2 regions of the Streptomyces sp. NPDC001663 genome follow, and region 2 is predicted to be linked to the other one. Evidence: riboswitches for the same ligand, from Rfam matches in the RefSeq annotation. Region 2 holds a riboswitch; the other holds the start of a gene.
The links. Region 2 has a riboswitch for cobalamin ahead of ACFY1L_RS39375 (ribonucleoside-diphosphate reductase subunit alpha). Riboswitches for the same ligand answer to the same signal wherever they lie in the genome.
Positions count from the first base shown of each region.

Region 1 (7,623 bases), on a different contig from region 2:
CAGGCGCGGTACTCGGCGCGGGCGGCGTTGGGGCGCAGCTGGGCGCAGCCGCGCAGCATGTCCTCGGCGGCCTGCTCGATGTTCCCGGCGGGGCTCTGCGCGGCGACGCAGATCTGCTCCAGCTTGACCCAGACCGCCCAGTTGCCGAGCGGTGTGAGCGTGGCCTGTCCGCCGCCGTAGGTGAGGGCGCCGACGGAGGCGAGGGCGTACAGGGCCCAGTCGAGGAGCGGGGCGAGCGGGGCGTCCAGGGCCTCCGGCTGCTGGACGGGCTCGGGCTGCGGGCCGTAGGGGATCTCGCAGCGTTCCGTGCGCAGTTCGGTGACCCGTTGCTCGAGGAGGTCGAGGAGCTGCTCCACGGGGACGGGCCCGGCGGACAGTTGGAGGAAGGAGAGCACCTGGGGCATGGCCGAGACGACCTCGGCGACGGCGGCGGGCTCGTGCTCCGCGGGCTCGGCGTGGGCGAGCGACCAGGCGTCGAAGAGGGCGACCCAGCCGCGCAGTACGGCGCTGTCGTCGCGGTTCCAGGCGCGCAGCCGCCAGCCGGGGCGGGCGCTGTCGCCGTGTACCTCGACCAGGCCGGCGAGGCGGGCGGTGTCCCAGTCGGCGCGTACCTGAACCACGGTCAGGCCGAGGTCCCCGGAGGCCCGTTCGGCGGTCGCGTCGGCGAGGGTGGCCTTGCCGTCGGCGGTCGCGCCGTCGCTGCCCGGGCCGAGCGCGGCGTCGGCCCAGCGGGCGACGCGGGCCGCGGGGGCCAGTTGCAAGCGAGCCATTCTGGCCAGCTCCGCGGGTGCCGGTGTGCCCTCCGGTGGGCGGGGTGCGGCGCGGCGCGGGCGCCGCTGGTTCACAGCTGAGGGGGCGGCGGCCAGGGGTCGCGGGCGGACGAGTCGAAGCCTGGAGTCGCGCGGGATACGGGACGTCACGGGTGCAGTCTTCCGGTTGACGGTCCGAAAACCCAAACGGAATGTCACGGGGGGCGACGGGACTGGCCAACGGACGGGGTCCGGCGGGCGGCTCGGGGCCGAGAACAGGCCAGTGGTACGGCCTTAAACGGAATCGCGTCGGTTGTTCAGTTCCGCTGCGCCCCGAGCGTGCGGGACGGTCACCCGGGAGGGGTCACATGAGCGGGGTGAGGAAGCGGCGCAGGGCCTCCTCGTAGGCCTTCGGGTCGGCGTTCCACATCGCCGAGTGCGGGGCGTTCGGGACGGTGTGGAGGGCGATCAGGTTGGGGTGGGCGTTCACGAGCCGGCGGGAGTGCTCCCAGGGGGCCAGGGTGTCGTCCGGGCCGTGGAAGATCAGCGTCGGCACGGTCGGCAGCACGTTCTCGGCGGTGCGGTCGCCCTCCAGGCCCGTGCGTCCCTGCGCGGCCCGCACCGCGAGCGGCAGCAGGGCGGCGGGCGTGCGGCGGGCCGAGGCGAGGGCGCGCAGCGTCGTCGTCCAGTCGAGGACCGGGGAGTCCAGGACCAGGCCGGAGATGCGCTCGCGCATGCCGGAGTGCGCGGCGGCGCGCAGCGCCATGGTGGCGCCGGTGGACCAGCCGTGCAGGACGACGTGCTCGGCGCCGTAGCGCACGGCGTAGCGGATCGCGGCGTCCAGGTCGCGCCACTCGGTCTCGCCCAGGTGGTTCAGGCCGTCCGGGGGGCGGGGGGCGCCGAGGTCGCCGCGGTAGGCGAGGTCGAGCACCGGGAAGCGCTGGCGGTGCAGGAACTCCATGACGTTCATGGGGTGTTCCCGGGTGGCTCCCAGGCCGTGCACGGTGATCACCCAGGTGTCCCGCGCGCCGGGCACGAACCAGGCGGGCAGGGCGCCGAGTTCGCCGGGGACGTCGATGTCGGCGTGGTCGAGGCCGAGAGCGGCGCTCGGGTTGCCGATGTGCACGTTCGGGGTGAGCCACACCTTGTCGCCGGGTTCCAGGCTGCCGTGCGTGACGCGCTCCAGGCGGCGTACGACGCTGTCGGCGGAGTGCGTGGCCGTGTCGAGGACGGGGCCGACCACCGCGTGGCTGCCGTCGCCGGCGAGGCCGTAGGTGCCGGGGCGCAGGGCCGCGAGGTCTCGGGTGAGGGCGATCTGGCCGGCGGCCGTGGCGTGCACGGTGAGCCGGGGCTCGGTGGGCAGCGGCCTGCCCGGGGGCGCCTTGAGCGCGGCGTCGCTCGCCAGCCGGCCGGCGGCCACGGAGGCTGCGCCGGCGGCCAGGGCTACGGTGACGGCGGCGGCCGTTGCTTTGACTGTGCGCACCCGTCCAGTGTCCTGGCGGACCCGGTCACCGGCCAGCCGGAGGAAGGAGCGGGGTGATGCGGGGCGTCGACGAGGGTGTGTCGTAGTCACCGGGTCCGGGTACCCCGCGAGCTCACTTCCGCTGCCCGTAGGCGCGCAGCTTCTCCCCCGCCTCGTCCACCTGCGCCCGGGACAGCAACGTGGGCGACAACCCCGGCACCGAAGACGCCGTCAGCCACAGCCGGCACATCCACTCCAGCTGGGCGGTGCGGTCGTAGGCCTGGTCGAGGGTGGTGCCGTAGGCCATCGTTCCGTGGTTCTGGAGGAGGCAGGCGGTGCGGTCGGCGAGGGCCTGGAGCATGTTCTCGGCCAACTCATCGGTGCCGTATGCCGCATAGGGGGCAACTCGGACGGGGCCGCCGAGGGCGCCGGCCATGTAGTGGATCGCCGGGAGCTCGGGGACCAGCGTCGAGACGGCGGTCGCGTGCACGGCGTGGGTGTGGACGACGGCGCGGGCGTCGGTGGTGCGGTAGACGGCGAGGTGCATGGGGAGTTCGCTCGTCGGGACGAGCGTGCCGAGCACCTGACGGCCGTCGAGGTCGACGCCGGTGACGTCGTCCGGCGTGAGCCGGTCGTAGGGCAGGCCCGAGGGCGTGACCAGCACGGTGTCGCCGACGCGGACCGAGACATTGCCGGAGGTGCCGACGACGAGGCCGTCGGCGACCGTGCGGCGGGCGGTGGCGACGAGGGCCTGCCAGGCGCGTGCCTCCTCGGCGCCCACACCCCTCCCCCGCCCCTCGGGCACATCCCGTGCACCCTCCCGCGCATCCCGTTCGTCCCGCTGGTCGCGTCGCTGCTCAGCCATGCCGCGATCCTGCCAGGCGCACCGTCAACCCGCCGCGGGGCCGGGGCACTTTAGGGCGGAAGACCGGCCTCCGAAAGACCACATATAGGAACATATCCCTTTCTTCTCGTGCTTGGCCTGAGATCGCCCAGCATTCAACGATCTTCCAGTAATCTCCCGTTGATTTGTCGTGCACGTCGCCATTCCGGGGGGAAATATGGCCCGTGATCGCAAACCGTCCCGCCGCCGCAACCGCGTCCTCGCGGTCTCCGTGGCGGCGCTCGTCGCCGGGGGGACCGCGCTCGCCGAGCTGCCGGCCTCGGCCGCGAGCCTGCCGAAGGGACATGACGTCTCCTCGCACCAGAAGAACGTCAACTGGTCGAGCGCGAAGGCGAAGGGCGCCAAGTTCGTCTACGTCAAGGCGACCGAGTCCACCAACTACCGCAATCCGTACTTCGGCCAGCAGTACAACGGCGCCCGCAACGCCGGCATCATCCGCGGCGCGTACCACTTCGCGCTGCCGAACAAGTCCTCGGGCCGGACCCAGGCGGCCTACTTCGTGCGCAACGGCGGCGCGTGGAGTGCGGACGGCTGGACTCTGCCGCCCGCGCTCGACATCGAATACAACCCGTACGACGCCAAGCACAGGTGCTACGGCCTGAGCAAGGCCGGCATGGTCAACTGGATCAAGTCGTTCAGCAACGAGGTGAAGCGGCTCACCGGCCGCCGCCCGGTGATCTACACGACCACCCACTGGTGGAACACGTGCACCGGCAGCAGCCGCGCCTTCGCCTCCAACCACGCACTGTGGCTCGCCCGCCACAACTCGGCGGACGCGGGATCGCTGCCGGCCGGCTGGTCGTTCTGGAGCTTCTGGCAGTACGACAACAGCGGCAGCCTGCCGGGTGATCAAAATCTCTTCAACGGGTCCCAGGCCCAGCTGAAGAAGTTCGCCCGGGGCTACTAGCCAAGGGGCAACGAGGGACCCGGGGGGCCGCCGAACCGGGCGGAGCGGCGACCCCCCGTTCCAGACACTCCACAGCCGCCCTCAGTTCATCTTCCGTTCACTCAGGTTTCCTACGGTCAACCGACCGATGACTACGAACGATTGCCTGGGTAAATGGAAAACTTCTCGCTGATCCTCGCGATTGTGGTGATCACCGCACTCGCGTTTGATTTCACGAACGGTTTCCACGACACCGCCAACGCGATGGCCACCACCATCTCGACCGGTGCACTCAAGCCCAAGGTCGCGGTGGCCATGTCCGCCGCGCTGAACCTTGTGGGCGCCTTCCTCTCCGTGGAGGTCGCCAACACGATCTCCAAGGGTCTCGTCGACGAGAACGGCATACGTCCCGAGGTCATATTCGCGGCCCTGGTCGGCGCGATCCTCTGGAACCTGCTGACCTGGCTCGTCGGACTCCCGTCCAGCTCCTCGCACGCCCTGATGGGCGGTCTGATCGGTGCCACCATCGCCTCGGCCGGCATGGGCGCGGTCCACGGCGACGTGCTCGTCACCAAGGTGCTCATCCCGGCGCTCGCCGCCCCGATCGTGGCGGGCCTCGCCGCGATGCTGGCGACCCGGCTGTCGTACACCCTGGGCAAGAAGGCCGACGGCAAGGCCGCCGAGAAGGGCTACCGCGCCGGCCAGATCGCCTCGGCCGGCCTGGTCTCCCTCGCGCACGGCACGAACGACGCGCAGAAGACGATGGGCATCATCACCCTCGCCCTGGTCGCCGGCGGCGTCGTCGCCCCCGACTCCGACCCGCCCACCTGGGTCATCCTCTCCGCCGGTCTCGCCATCGCGCTCGGCACCTGGCTCGGCGGCTGGCGCATCATCCGCACCATGGGCAAGGGCCTGACCGACCTCCAGCCGCAGCAGGGCTTCGCCGCCCAGACCAGCGCGGCCACGGTCATCCTGGCCTCCTCCCACCTCGGCTTCTCCCTCTCCACCACCCACTCGGTCTCCGGTTCGGTGATGGGCGCGGGCCTCGGCCGCAAGGGCGGCGTGGTCCGCTGGTCCACGGCGACCCGGATGCTGGTCGCCTGGGTCCTGACGCTGCCGGCCGCCGCCCTGGTCGGTGCGCTCGCCGAGTCCGTGACCGACCTCGGCGACTGGGGCACCGGCGTGGTCGCCGTCTTCCTGATCGGCTCCAGCGCGGCCATCTGGAAGATCTCCCGCCGTGAGGTCGTCGACGCCTCGAACGTCAACGAGACCGAGGAGCCGGCCGGCGTGGTGACCACGGCGATCGCCGCCGTGACCCAGCCGCCCACGGGCGTGACCGAGGACCTGACGGCCACGATCCCCGCCCCGGCCGCTCCGGCCACCGCCCCCGACCCGGCCGCCCCGCCCGCGGCGACGGTCTGAGCCCGCCCACCCGGTACGAAGGAAGAGAAGCAGCATGAAGATCGACTGGGCAGCCCTGGGCTCCGTCTTCGGCGTCAGCCTCGCGGTCACCGTGGGCCTCGTCGCCCTGTTCACCCTGGGCGTCATGGGCCTGTCCCGCCGCGAACGGGCCGTGGCACAGGGCGACTCGGCGACCCTCGCGGTCACCGGCGCGTACGTGTGCTTCGCGGGGTGCGCGGCGGCGGTGGCGTACGGAATCAACCTGATCATGGCCAAGGGCTGAGCCTGCGGCCGTAGTTGCTCCACGTGTGGTGCCGGGACGGTGATCCGTCCCGGCACCACGCGTTTCCGTGACCACTGCGACCCTCGCATGTGGGCCTCAGCACACTCTCCCGTCGCAGGTCAACGGCAAGTTGACTGCCGTTCGGGGGCATGGTGGACTGCCGAGGCCAGCTACGGCGGCAAGAGAGGAAGCCGGTGCAAGTCCGGCGCGGTCCCGCCACTGTCACCGGGGTAGGAAGTCCCGGGAGCCAGGAACTCTCACCGCCGGTCTCGTCGAACCAGGGCGCGGACACCCTGAGTGAGGACATATCGCCATGCGCGGCTGCCTGTTGAGGTTCAACGCCCGAGCTCTGACCGACCCCACGGCCGGCTGAGCCGATGCGTGCCGATCGCGTCTTCGCGTACGGCGCCGCCGCCGGCCTTCTCGGTGACCACCTCCTCGGCGATCCGCGCCGCGGGCATCCGGTCGCCGCGTTCGGGCGGGCCGCGGGTGCCCTGGAGCGGGTGTTGTGGCGGGACCACCGGGGGTGGGGGGCGCTGCACACGGCCGTGTGCGTGGGGGGTGCCGTCTCTGCCGGCGCCCTGGCCGCTTCTCTCGTACGGCCTTCCCGTACCGCCTCCGTAGCGCTGACCGCCGCCGCCACCTGGGCCGTGGTCGGGGGGACTTCGCTCGCACGGGAGGCCCGGAGCATCGGGCGTGCCCTGGAGGCGGGGGACGTCGAGGCCGCCCGCGCCCGGCTGCCGCATCTGTGCGGGCGGGATCCGCAGGCGCTGGACGCCGACGGGATCGCCAGGGCGGTTGTGGAGTCCGTTGCCGAGAACACGTCGGACGCGGTGGTGGGGGCGCTGGTGTGGGGGGCCGTCGGTGGAGTGCCGGGGCTGCTCGGTTTCCGGGCCGTCAACACCCTCGACGCGATGGTCGGTCACAAGTCGGCCCGGTACCGGCGGTTCGGGTGGGCGTCCGCGCGGCTCGACGACGTTGCCGGCTGGCCCGGCGCCCGGTTGACCGCCGTACTGGCGACGGTCTCCGGTGACGATCCCCGCGGGGCGGCACGCGCCTGGCGTACGGACGCGGGGAAGCATCCGAGCCCCAACGCCGGGCCCGTGGAGGCCTCGTTCGCGGGAGCTCTGGGGGTACGGCTCGGCGGGACCCTGTCGTACGGGGGGCGGGTCGAGCACCGGCCCGTTCTCAACGCGCAGGGGCACACCGTCGCCGTACCGGACATCGAACGGGCCGTACGCCTCTCGAGGCGCGTCGGTCTGCTCGCGCTCGGCGTCGGTGTCGCCGCCCGTCTCGTGAAGGGACGCAGGTCATGACCGGCGGTGGTCTTCTCGTTGCCGGTACCACCTCCGATGCCGGCAAGAGTGTCGTCACCGCCGGGATCTGTCGTTGGCTGGTGCGGCAGGGGGTCAAGGTCGCGCCCTTCAAGGCGCAGAACATGTCCCTCAACTCATTCGTGACGCGCGAGGGTGCGGAGATCGGGCGGGCACAGGCCATGCAGGCGCAGGCCTGTCGGATCGAGCCCTCCGCGCTCATGAATCCGGTGCTGCTCAAGCCCGGTGGTGAGCAGAGCAGTCAGGTCGTGCTGATGGGGAAGCCCGTCGGTGAGCTGAGTGCCCGGGGGTATCACGGGGGGCGGCAGCAGAAACTGCTCGGGACCGTTCTCGACTGTCTCGCCGAATTGCGGGGCACGTATGACGCGGTGATCTGTGAGGGGGCCGGTTCTCCCGCCGAGATCAATCTGCGGCGGACGGACATCGTCAACATGGGGATCGCGCGGAATGCGCGGCTGCCCGTGCTCGTGGTCGGGGACATCGACCGTGGTGGTGTTTTCGCGTCCTTCTTCGGGACCGTCGCACTGCTCTCGCCCGAGGACCAGGAGCTTGTCGCCGGGTTCCTCGTCAACAAGTTCCGCGGGGACGTCAGCCTCCTGGACCC
Region 1 covers NZ_JBIAUR010000018.1:190,352-197,974, reverse strand. Annotated here, with positions in the region: gene ACFY1L_RS43885 (hypothetical protein) at 1-770, opposite strand, end outside; gene ACFY1L_RS43880 (alpha/beta hydrolase family protein) at 1,114-2,232, opposite strand; gene ACFY1L_RS43875 (class II aldolase/adducin family protein) at 2,345-3,076, opposite strand; gene ACFY1L_RS43870 (lysozyme) at 3,273-4,022, shown strand; gene ACFY1L_RS43865 (anion permease) at 4,176-5,423, shown strand; gene ACFY1L_RS43860 (hypothetical protein) at 5,458-5,685, shown strand; cobalamin riboswitch at 5,821-5,963, shown strand; gene ACFY1L_RS43855 (cobalamin biosynthesis protein) at 6,063-7,001, shown strand; gene ACFY1L_RS43850 (cobyric acid synthase) at 6,998-7,623, shown strand, end outside.
Region 1: it holds a riboswitch for cobalamin, as region 2 does, so the genes downstream of both, ACFY1L_RS43855 (cobalamin biosynthesis protein) here and ACFY1L_RS39375 (ribonucleoside-diphosphate reductase subunit alpha) in region 2, are expected to answer to the same signal.

Region 2 (7,623 bases):
CTCCCGGCCGGCCTTGATCACGGCGTCCTCGGCCTCCCAGGACAGATCGTCGGCGTCGAAGTAGAAGACGTCGTAGTCCTTGATGCCGGCGGTGGGCGGCCGGTCGGTGACGACGTTCCAGACGGTCTGGAAGAGGCACCCGGCGGTGAGATACCAGCCGGGCAGCTCCATCGTCGCGGTCCGCCCCAGGACCTCGGTCAGCACGCTGTTGCGGGCCAACACCGCGCGGAGGGAGTCAAGTTGGTCGTCGAGAGGGAGGCGGCTGATCATCCTCCTGGCTTATCACAGCCGGGACCGTCAGAAGTCCTCGTCGAAGTCGACCGTGCCCTCCACCGCCACCTGGTACGCCGACGGGCGGCGCTCGAAGAAGTTGGTCAGTTCCTGGACGCCCTGCAGCTCCATGAAGGAGAAGGGGTTTTCGGAGCCGTACACCGGAGCGAAGCCGAGGCGGGTGAGGCGCTGGTCGGCGACGCACTCGAGGTACTGGCGCATCGAGTCGGTGTTCATGCCGGGCAGTCCGTCACCGCACAGGTCGCGGGCGAACTGCAGCTCGGCCTCGACGGCTTCGTGCAGCATGTCCGTCACCTGCTGCTGGAGCTGGTCGTCGAAGAGCTCCGGCTCCTCCTTGCGGACGGTGTCGACCACGTCGAAGGCGAAGGACATGTGCATCGTCTCGTCCCGGAACACCCAGTTGGTGCCGGTGGCCAGGCCGTGCAGCAGACCCCGGCTGCGGAACCAGTAGACGTATGCGAAGGCGCCGTAGAAGAACAGGCCCTCGATGCATGCCGCGAAGCAGATCAGGTTCAGCAGGAAGCGGCGGCGGTCGGCCTTGGACTCCAGGCGGTCGAGCTTCTCCACCGAGTCCATCCACTTGAAGCAGAACCCGGCCTTCTCGCGGATGGAGGGGATGTTCTCCACCGCCGCGAAGGCCGCCGCGCGGTCCTCCGGGTCGGGGAGGTAGGTGTCCAGGAGCGTCAGGTAGAACTGGACGTGGACTGCCTCCTCGAACAGCTGGCGGCTCAAGTACAGCCGTGCCTCGGGGGAGTTGATGTGCTTGTACAGCGTCAGGACCAGGTTGTTCGCGACGATCGAGTCGCCCGTCGCGAAGAAGGCCACCAGGCGGCCGATCAGGTGCTGCTCGGCGGGCGTCAGCTTCGCGAGGTCGGCCACGTCCGAGTGGAGGTCGACCTCCTCCACGGTCCAGGTGTTCTTGATGGCGTCCCGGTAGCGCTCGTAGAAGTCCGGGTAGCGCATGGGGCGGAGGGTCAGCTCGAAGCCCGGGTCGAGAAGGTTCTTTTCGGTGGAGCTCATTACTGGCAGGCCTCGCAGGACTCGGGGTTTTCAAGGGAGCAGGCGACCGCGTCGGGGTCGGCGGCCTGCTGCACGGGGAGGGTGGCTCGGGCCGCGCGTGCGATGCGCGTCGCCGGGCGGGAACGCAGGTAGTACGTCGTCTTCAGACCCTGCTTCCAGGCGTACGCGTACATCGAGGAGAGCTTGCCGATGGTCGGCGTCTCCAGGAACAGGTTGAGGGACTGGGACTGGTCCAGGTACGGAGTGCGGGCCGCCGCCATGTCGATCAGACCGCGCTGCGGGATCTCCCACGCCGTGCGGTACAGCGCCCGTACGTCGGCCGGGATCCAGGTGAAGTCCTGCACCGAGCCGTTGGCTTCGCGCAGCGCCTCGCGGGTGCGGGCGTCCCAGACGCCGAGGTCCTTCAGTTCCTTCACCAAGTACGAGTTGACCTGCAGGAATTCACCGGACAGCGTCTCGCGCTTGAAGAGGTTGGACACCTGCGGCTCGATGCACTCGTACACGCCCGCGATCGACGCGATGGTGGCGGTGGGGGCGATCGCGAGGAGGAGCGAGTTGCGCATGCCGACCGCGGCGACACGTTCCCGCAGTGCCGCCCAGCGCTCCGGCCAGGTCGGCTCCACACCGTAGTGGTCGGGGTGCAGGACGCCCCGTGCCGTACGCGTCTTCTCCCAGGCCGGCAGCGGGCCGTTGCGCTCGGCGAGGTCGGCGGAGGCCTCGTACGCGGCGAGCATGATGCGCTCGGCGATACGGGTGGACAGCGCCTTGGCCTCCGGGGAGTCGAAGGGCAGGCGGAGTTTGAAGAAGACGTCCTGCAGGCCCATCGCGCCCAGGCCGACCGGGCGCCAGCGTGCGTTCGACCGGCCCGCCTGCTCGGTCGGGTAGAAGTTGATGTCGACCACGCGGTCCAAGAAGGTGACGGCCGTGCGGACCGTCTCGTCCAGCCGCTCCCAGTCGATGTCCTGACCGGCCACGAACGCCCCCAGGTTCACCGAGCCCAGGTTGCAGACCGCCGTCTCGCCGTCGTCCGTGACCTCCAGGATCTCCGTGCAGAGGTTGGAGGAGTGGACGACATGACCCGGCTCGGCCGTCTGGTTGGCGGTGCGGTTGGCCGCGTCCTTGAAGGTCAGCCAGCCGTTGCCGGTCTGCGCGAGGGTGCGCATCATGCGGCCGTAGAGGTCGCGGGCGGGGATGGTCTTGCGCGCGAGACCCCCGGCCTCGGCCTTCCGGTAGGCCGCGTCGAACTCCTCGCCCCACAGGTCCACCAACTCCGGTACGTCGGCGGGGGAGAAGAGGGACCACAGCTCGTCGGCGTTCACCCGGCGCATGAACTCGTCCGGGATCCAGTGCGCGAGGTTCAGGTTGTGCGTACGGCGGGCGTCCTCACCCGTGTTGTCACGCAGCTCCAGGAACTCCTCGATGTCGGAGTGCCAGGTCTCCAGGTAGACCGCGGCGGCACCCTTGCGCCGGCCGCCCTGGTTCACGGCGGCCACCGAGGCGTCGAGGGTCTTCAGGAACGGGACGATGCCGTTGGAGTGCCCGTTGGTGCCGCGGATCAGCGAACCGCGGCTGCGGATACGGGAGTAGGCGATGCCGATGCCGCCGGCGTGCTTCGAGAGACGGGCGACCTGGTGGTAGCGGTCGTAGATGGAGTCCAGCTCGTCCAGCGGGGAGTCGAGGAGGTAGCAGGACGACATCTGGGGGTGCCGGGTGCCCGAGTTGAAGAGGGTGGGGGAGGAGGGGAGGTAGTCGAGGCGGCTCATCAGGCCGTAGAGCGCGGCGACTTCGTCCACCGACCGGCTGGTGTCGTCCTCGGCGAGGCCGCTCGCGACCCGGAGCATGAAGTGCTGGGGCGTCTCGATGACCTTGCGGGTGATCGGGTGCCGCAGGAGGTAACGGCTGTGGAGGGTGCGCAGGCCGAAGTAGCCGAAGCGGTCGTCGGCCTGGGGGTCGACGAGGGCGTCGAGGCGGTCGGCGTGCACGCGGACGAACTCCGCCGTGCGGTCGGCGATGAGGCCCTCGCGGTGGCCGACGGCGACGGACTCCGTGAACGACGTGACGCCCTGGGAGGCGGCCTCGGCGGCGATGCCGATGGTGAGGAGCCGGGCGGCCAGCCTGCTGTACGCGGGGTCCTCGGAGATGAGGCCGGCGGCCGCTTCCGTGGCCAGTTCGCGCAACTCCGCCTCGTCCGCGCGTGCGGACCGACCGCGCAGTGCGGCCGCGGCGACCCGGCCGGGGTCGGCGTCGGGGAGGTCGGCGGTCAGCTCGGTCAGGGTCCGCAACAGGGCGGTTCCTGGACCGTCTTCGGCCACAGGGGCGGTCGTGGTCGCTGAAGCCGGTTCGGCTGGCGCGATGGTCACGTGGGGCTCTCCCTCGCTCGGCAGTGGGCCTGAGGGAGGGCAGGGGGCAGCACACGAGCGCGCACGGCGTCGCGTCCACCGGCCCACTCCACGAGGCCCGGACGTCGGAGCACCCGGGCCACGGTGGCCGGGCGCACTGTCGGCAGGTCCTCGGACTGACGCTCGTACGTGTGCGAACACGCATGAGTACACCGTTGCGGGACAGTTCCGGATTCGCACCGGATTCCCCTGCGGCGACAGCGAGCATGAGCATACATCTTGTGCCGGGTGGGGGGAGCACCCCCATATGTTGTGTCGCGGCTGACTTCGGAGCGTGTCAGAGCGTCAACTCATAGGTGATCAGCGTGAAGTCGACGCCCGCGATCGGCTTCCAGTCGCGCCCGGGGGCGCGGACGAAACCGGCGCGTTCGTAGATGCGGTGGGCGGTGTGCATGATCGGCTGGGTGGACAGCACGATTCCGGTGCAGCCCTCGGTGGCCCTGGCCCGGTCGACGCAGGCGCGGACGAGGGCCTCTCCGGCGCCCCTGCCCCGGGCTGCCCGGTCGACGGCGAGCATTCGTATCTCGGCCTCTCCGGGGCGCGCGAGGTCCGCCATGGGGCCGCCGGACGGGACGTAGGTGACGCCGCCGAGGAGTTGGCCGCCCTGTGTGGCCACCAGTACGTCGGCTTCGGCCGCCCGCTCGGCGACGTCCTTCAGCTTGTCGAGGTACCAGTCGCTCTCGCCGAAGGTGAGGAGGCCGTCCTGGAGGTAGGCCTGGGCGGTGATCTCGCCGAGGGCCTCGTACTCGCCGGGTGCCACCGGCCGGATCACGATGTCCATGGGCTCGAGTGTGCCGGACGGGTACGACGGCGGGCTCGGGGTTTTCCGCCGAGGGCCGCCGGGTTGCAGGCCGTCCGGGGAGTGCTTCCATGGAGGTAGGCGTCGGCGCCCGCGGATCCCTCCGTTTCGAGAGCCCTTCTCGGAAGGAGACGCACGATGACGAGGGTCGTCCGTCACCCGCCCGGCAGGGAGCGGCCGCGGAACGCGCCGATGGCGACACTGGCTCCGAGGCGAGCGGGCAGCTGGGCCGGACGCGGTTTCGCGGGCCACTGGCACACCCTGACGATCCGTCTGGAGGCCCGCCGCGGCACCGCCCGCCCCAAGAAGTGGCGCCGAGGGATCTCCTACACCAACGTCACCCGGGCCATCTGGCTGGTGGCCCTGCTCGCGGTGCTCGCCTGGTGCGCGGAGGGCCTGTACATCCTGATCACGAGCGATACGACCAGCTTCGAGAAGTGGCGGAAGGACAATCAGGGCTTCGAGACCGCCATGCGCTTCGTCGGCCCGGTGCTCACCGCCTCGATCGCCGCAGCGCTCTTCCTGTTCTGGTGGTACCGCTGGACCAAGCGGCGCTATCTCACCAAGGCACAGGTCGACCCCAGCCGGCTGGTGCCCACCGCCGGACCGGACACCGCCGAGATCGTGGGCCGGGAGGAGATCGCCCAGGTTCTCGCCGAGCGGCTGCGGGAGCGCGACACCCGGCGGCCCTATCTGCTGGTCGGCGGTGTCGGCGTGGGCAAGACCGCCGTCCTGGTGCGGCTCACCGAACTGCTCGCCCGGCAGAACGCCGTGCCCGTGCCGATCCGGCTGCGGGACGCGACCGACGGGACCGACCTGAACTTCGAACGCATGGCCAGGAAGCGTTTCGCCGACGAGGCCCCCCGCGGCATCCTCGCCCGCACCAAGACCGAGCGGGTCTGGCAGCAGCTGCTCGCCGACGACAAGCCGGTCGTCATCGCCGACGGACTGGAAGAGGCTCTCCTCGGCGACGGCCACCAGCAGAACCGGGACAACATCATCCGGCGGGCCATCGAGCGCGCCCACCAGGAGAAACTGCCCCTCGTCATCGCCTCCCGGCCGCACAGCCCGCTGGAGAGCACCTCCGCCGCGATCGTGGAGCTGGAACCGCTCAGCGAGGAGGAGGCCCTGCGCTTCGTCGGGGCGGACGTCCCCGAGACGGACGAGCGGCGCGTGGACTGGATCGTGGAGACGGCGGAGGTGACCGAGTCGCCCGTCTATCTGCAGATCGCCCGCGAACTGCACCGCCACGGCGCCCTGGAGCACGACCGGCCCGACAACGATCCGCAGCACATGAACACCCGCAGCAGGGACCGCGGCACGCTGCGGCTCTGGCTGCTTCAGACGTGGGACGAGGCGCTGTGCGAGGGTCGGCTGCGCGAGGAGGTGGCGCTGGCCCCGCAGGAGCGCCGCGACACCCTCGAGGTAGTCTCCGCCCTGGCGTGCGTCGGACTGCTCCAGGACAAGCTGGAGGTCGGCTTCGGGGAACTGCTCGACTCGGACGTCCATCCCGGTCCGGCGCGGCGCGCACAGGTCCGGGCAGAGCATCTGTGGGCCGGCCGGCGCGGCTTCGACCGGTACGGCAGGCGCGGGAACGTCTTCTCCGAGTGGCACCGACAACAGATCTGGGACGTGCTCTGCGAGCGGCTCGGCGAGGAGGAGAGGCGGCGGCTGCTCGGCGGGAACATGGACCAGTGCCGCGCCGCCCTCGCCCGCTTCGCGAGCAACGCGGACAAACTCGGCCTGGTGGAGGGCTTCGAGCGGAGGGTCCGTTTCCCGCACAGCATCATCCAGGCCTACTTCGGCTACCGCGTCCTGAGCCACCTGGGCGAGCGGGGCGCCGGAGAGCTCGTCGAGCACGCTCTGCAACCGCCCGGCCCCAGCCGCGAACTCCTCATCGCCCTGGTGCTGTTGTCCCGTCGGCGGGCGGCGAGGCTCAGAGCCAGGGCGGGCGGTGTCCGGGCCGAGGCGAAAAGGGAGCTGCAGGAGCTGGTCCGCCGCTCTCCCGTGCGGGGGCACACCCTGGCCCACCGGCTCTGTACGGCCGCGCACCGCCGTACGGACGACCCCAAGGCCCTCGACCTGTACGCGGCCGCCGTGGAGATCGAGAGTGTGGAGGACGATCCCGGTCTGCTCGGCGGCATCCTCGAGAAGGCACGGAGGACCTGGGCCTGTTGCAAAGGGGACCAACGCACCGTCGACGATGCGAAGCTGCGGCTGCTCAAGCAACTCGGAGCCGCGCTGCGGAGCGTCTCCGGCAGGATCGACACCACTCCGCTCTACGAGCGCCTCTTCGAGCTGGGCATCCAGGAACCCTCGTACTCCATCCGCCTGGCCGCCGCCCAGGAGTTCGGCACCGGCGGCAACCCGGCGTTCGCCGTGATCCGCGCGCGGGCCGGGCTGAACACCGACCCTGTGAAGGAGTACAACGACCGGCTCGGCGAGCTGAAGGCTTGGAAGCGTCAGGAGTACGAGAAATGGGCCGTGCGCATGGCCCGGGCGCGGGCCGCGGGCACGCCGTCACGGGCCGCGGCGTCCGCCCGCATCGGCCGGCTGCAGGACGACCGACGGAACCTCAACCAGGAGTACCGGAAGAAACGGGTCGATCTGTTCCGGGAGTTCGTGATGCGGGCCTGGATGATCCCCATGCTGCTGGGCTCGGTCGACGAGGCCCACCGTGACGAGGCCCGGGAACGCCTCACCAAGTGGCTGCGCCACCTCGACCCGAATTTCACCGGTGGCGTCCCCGACCTGCCGCTCGCCTTGGAGGCCGCGCTGGCCCAGGGCTTCAAGTACGCCGCCAACCGGCGCAAACGGCACCCGCAGGCCTACCCGGGCGGGCGCGCCGACCTGATCCGGCAGGCCGAGACCGTGCTGCAGCAGTCCCGGTGCTGGTACGCCCAGCTCGTCCTGCTCCAGGCGCTGTGCCTGTGGGAGCTCCCGGACAGCGTGGGCGCCCATGAGCCGTTCGCGAACGGGGCGGCGGGCGGGAACGGTCACCGCGACCGCGGGCGCGAGCTCACCCGGGCGACGGACGGGCCCTCCCGGGCGATGGGCGGGGCGACCGCGGTACAGACCGTGGAGCGCTGGCTGTCCATGGCCGGCACGGTGAAC
Region 2 covers NZ_JBIAUR010000015.1:70,034-77,656, forward strand. Annotated here, with positions in the region: gene ACFY1L_RS39365 (nucleotidyltransferase family protein) at 1-270, opposite strand, end outside; gene ACFY1L_RS39370 (ribonucleotide-diphosphate reductase subunit beta) at 298-1,311, opposite strand; gene ACFY1L_RS39375 (ribonucleoside-diphosphate reductase subunit alpha) at 1,311-3,671, opposite strand; cobalamin riboswitch at 3,795-3,931, opposite strand; gene ACFY1L_RS39380 (GNAT family N-acetyltransferase) at 3,988-4,491, opposite strand; gene ACFY1L_RS39385 (NACHT domain-containing protein) at 4,648-7,623, shown strand, end outside.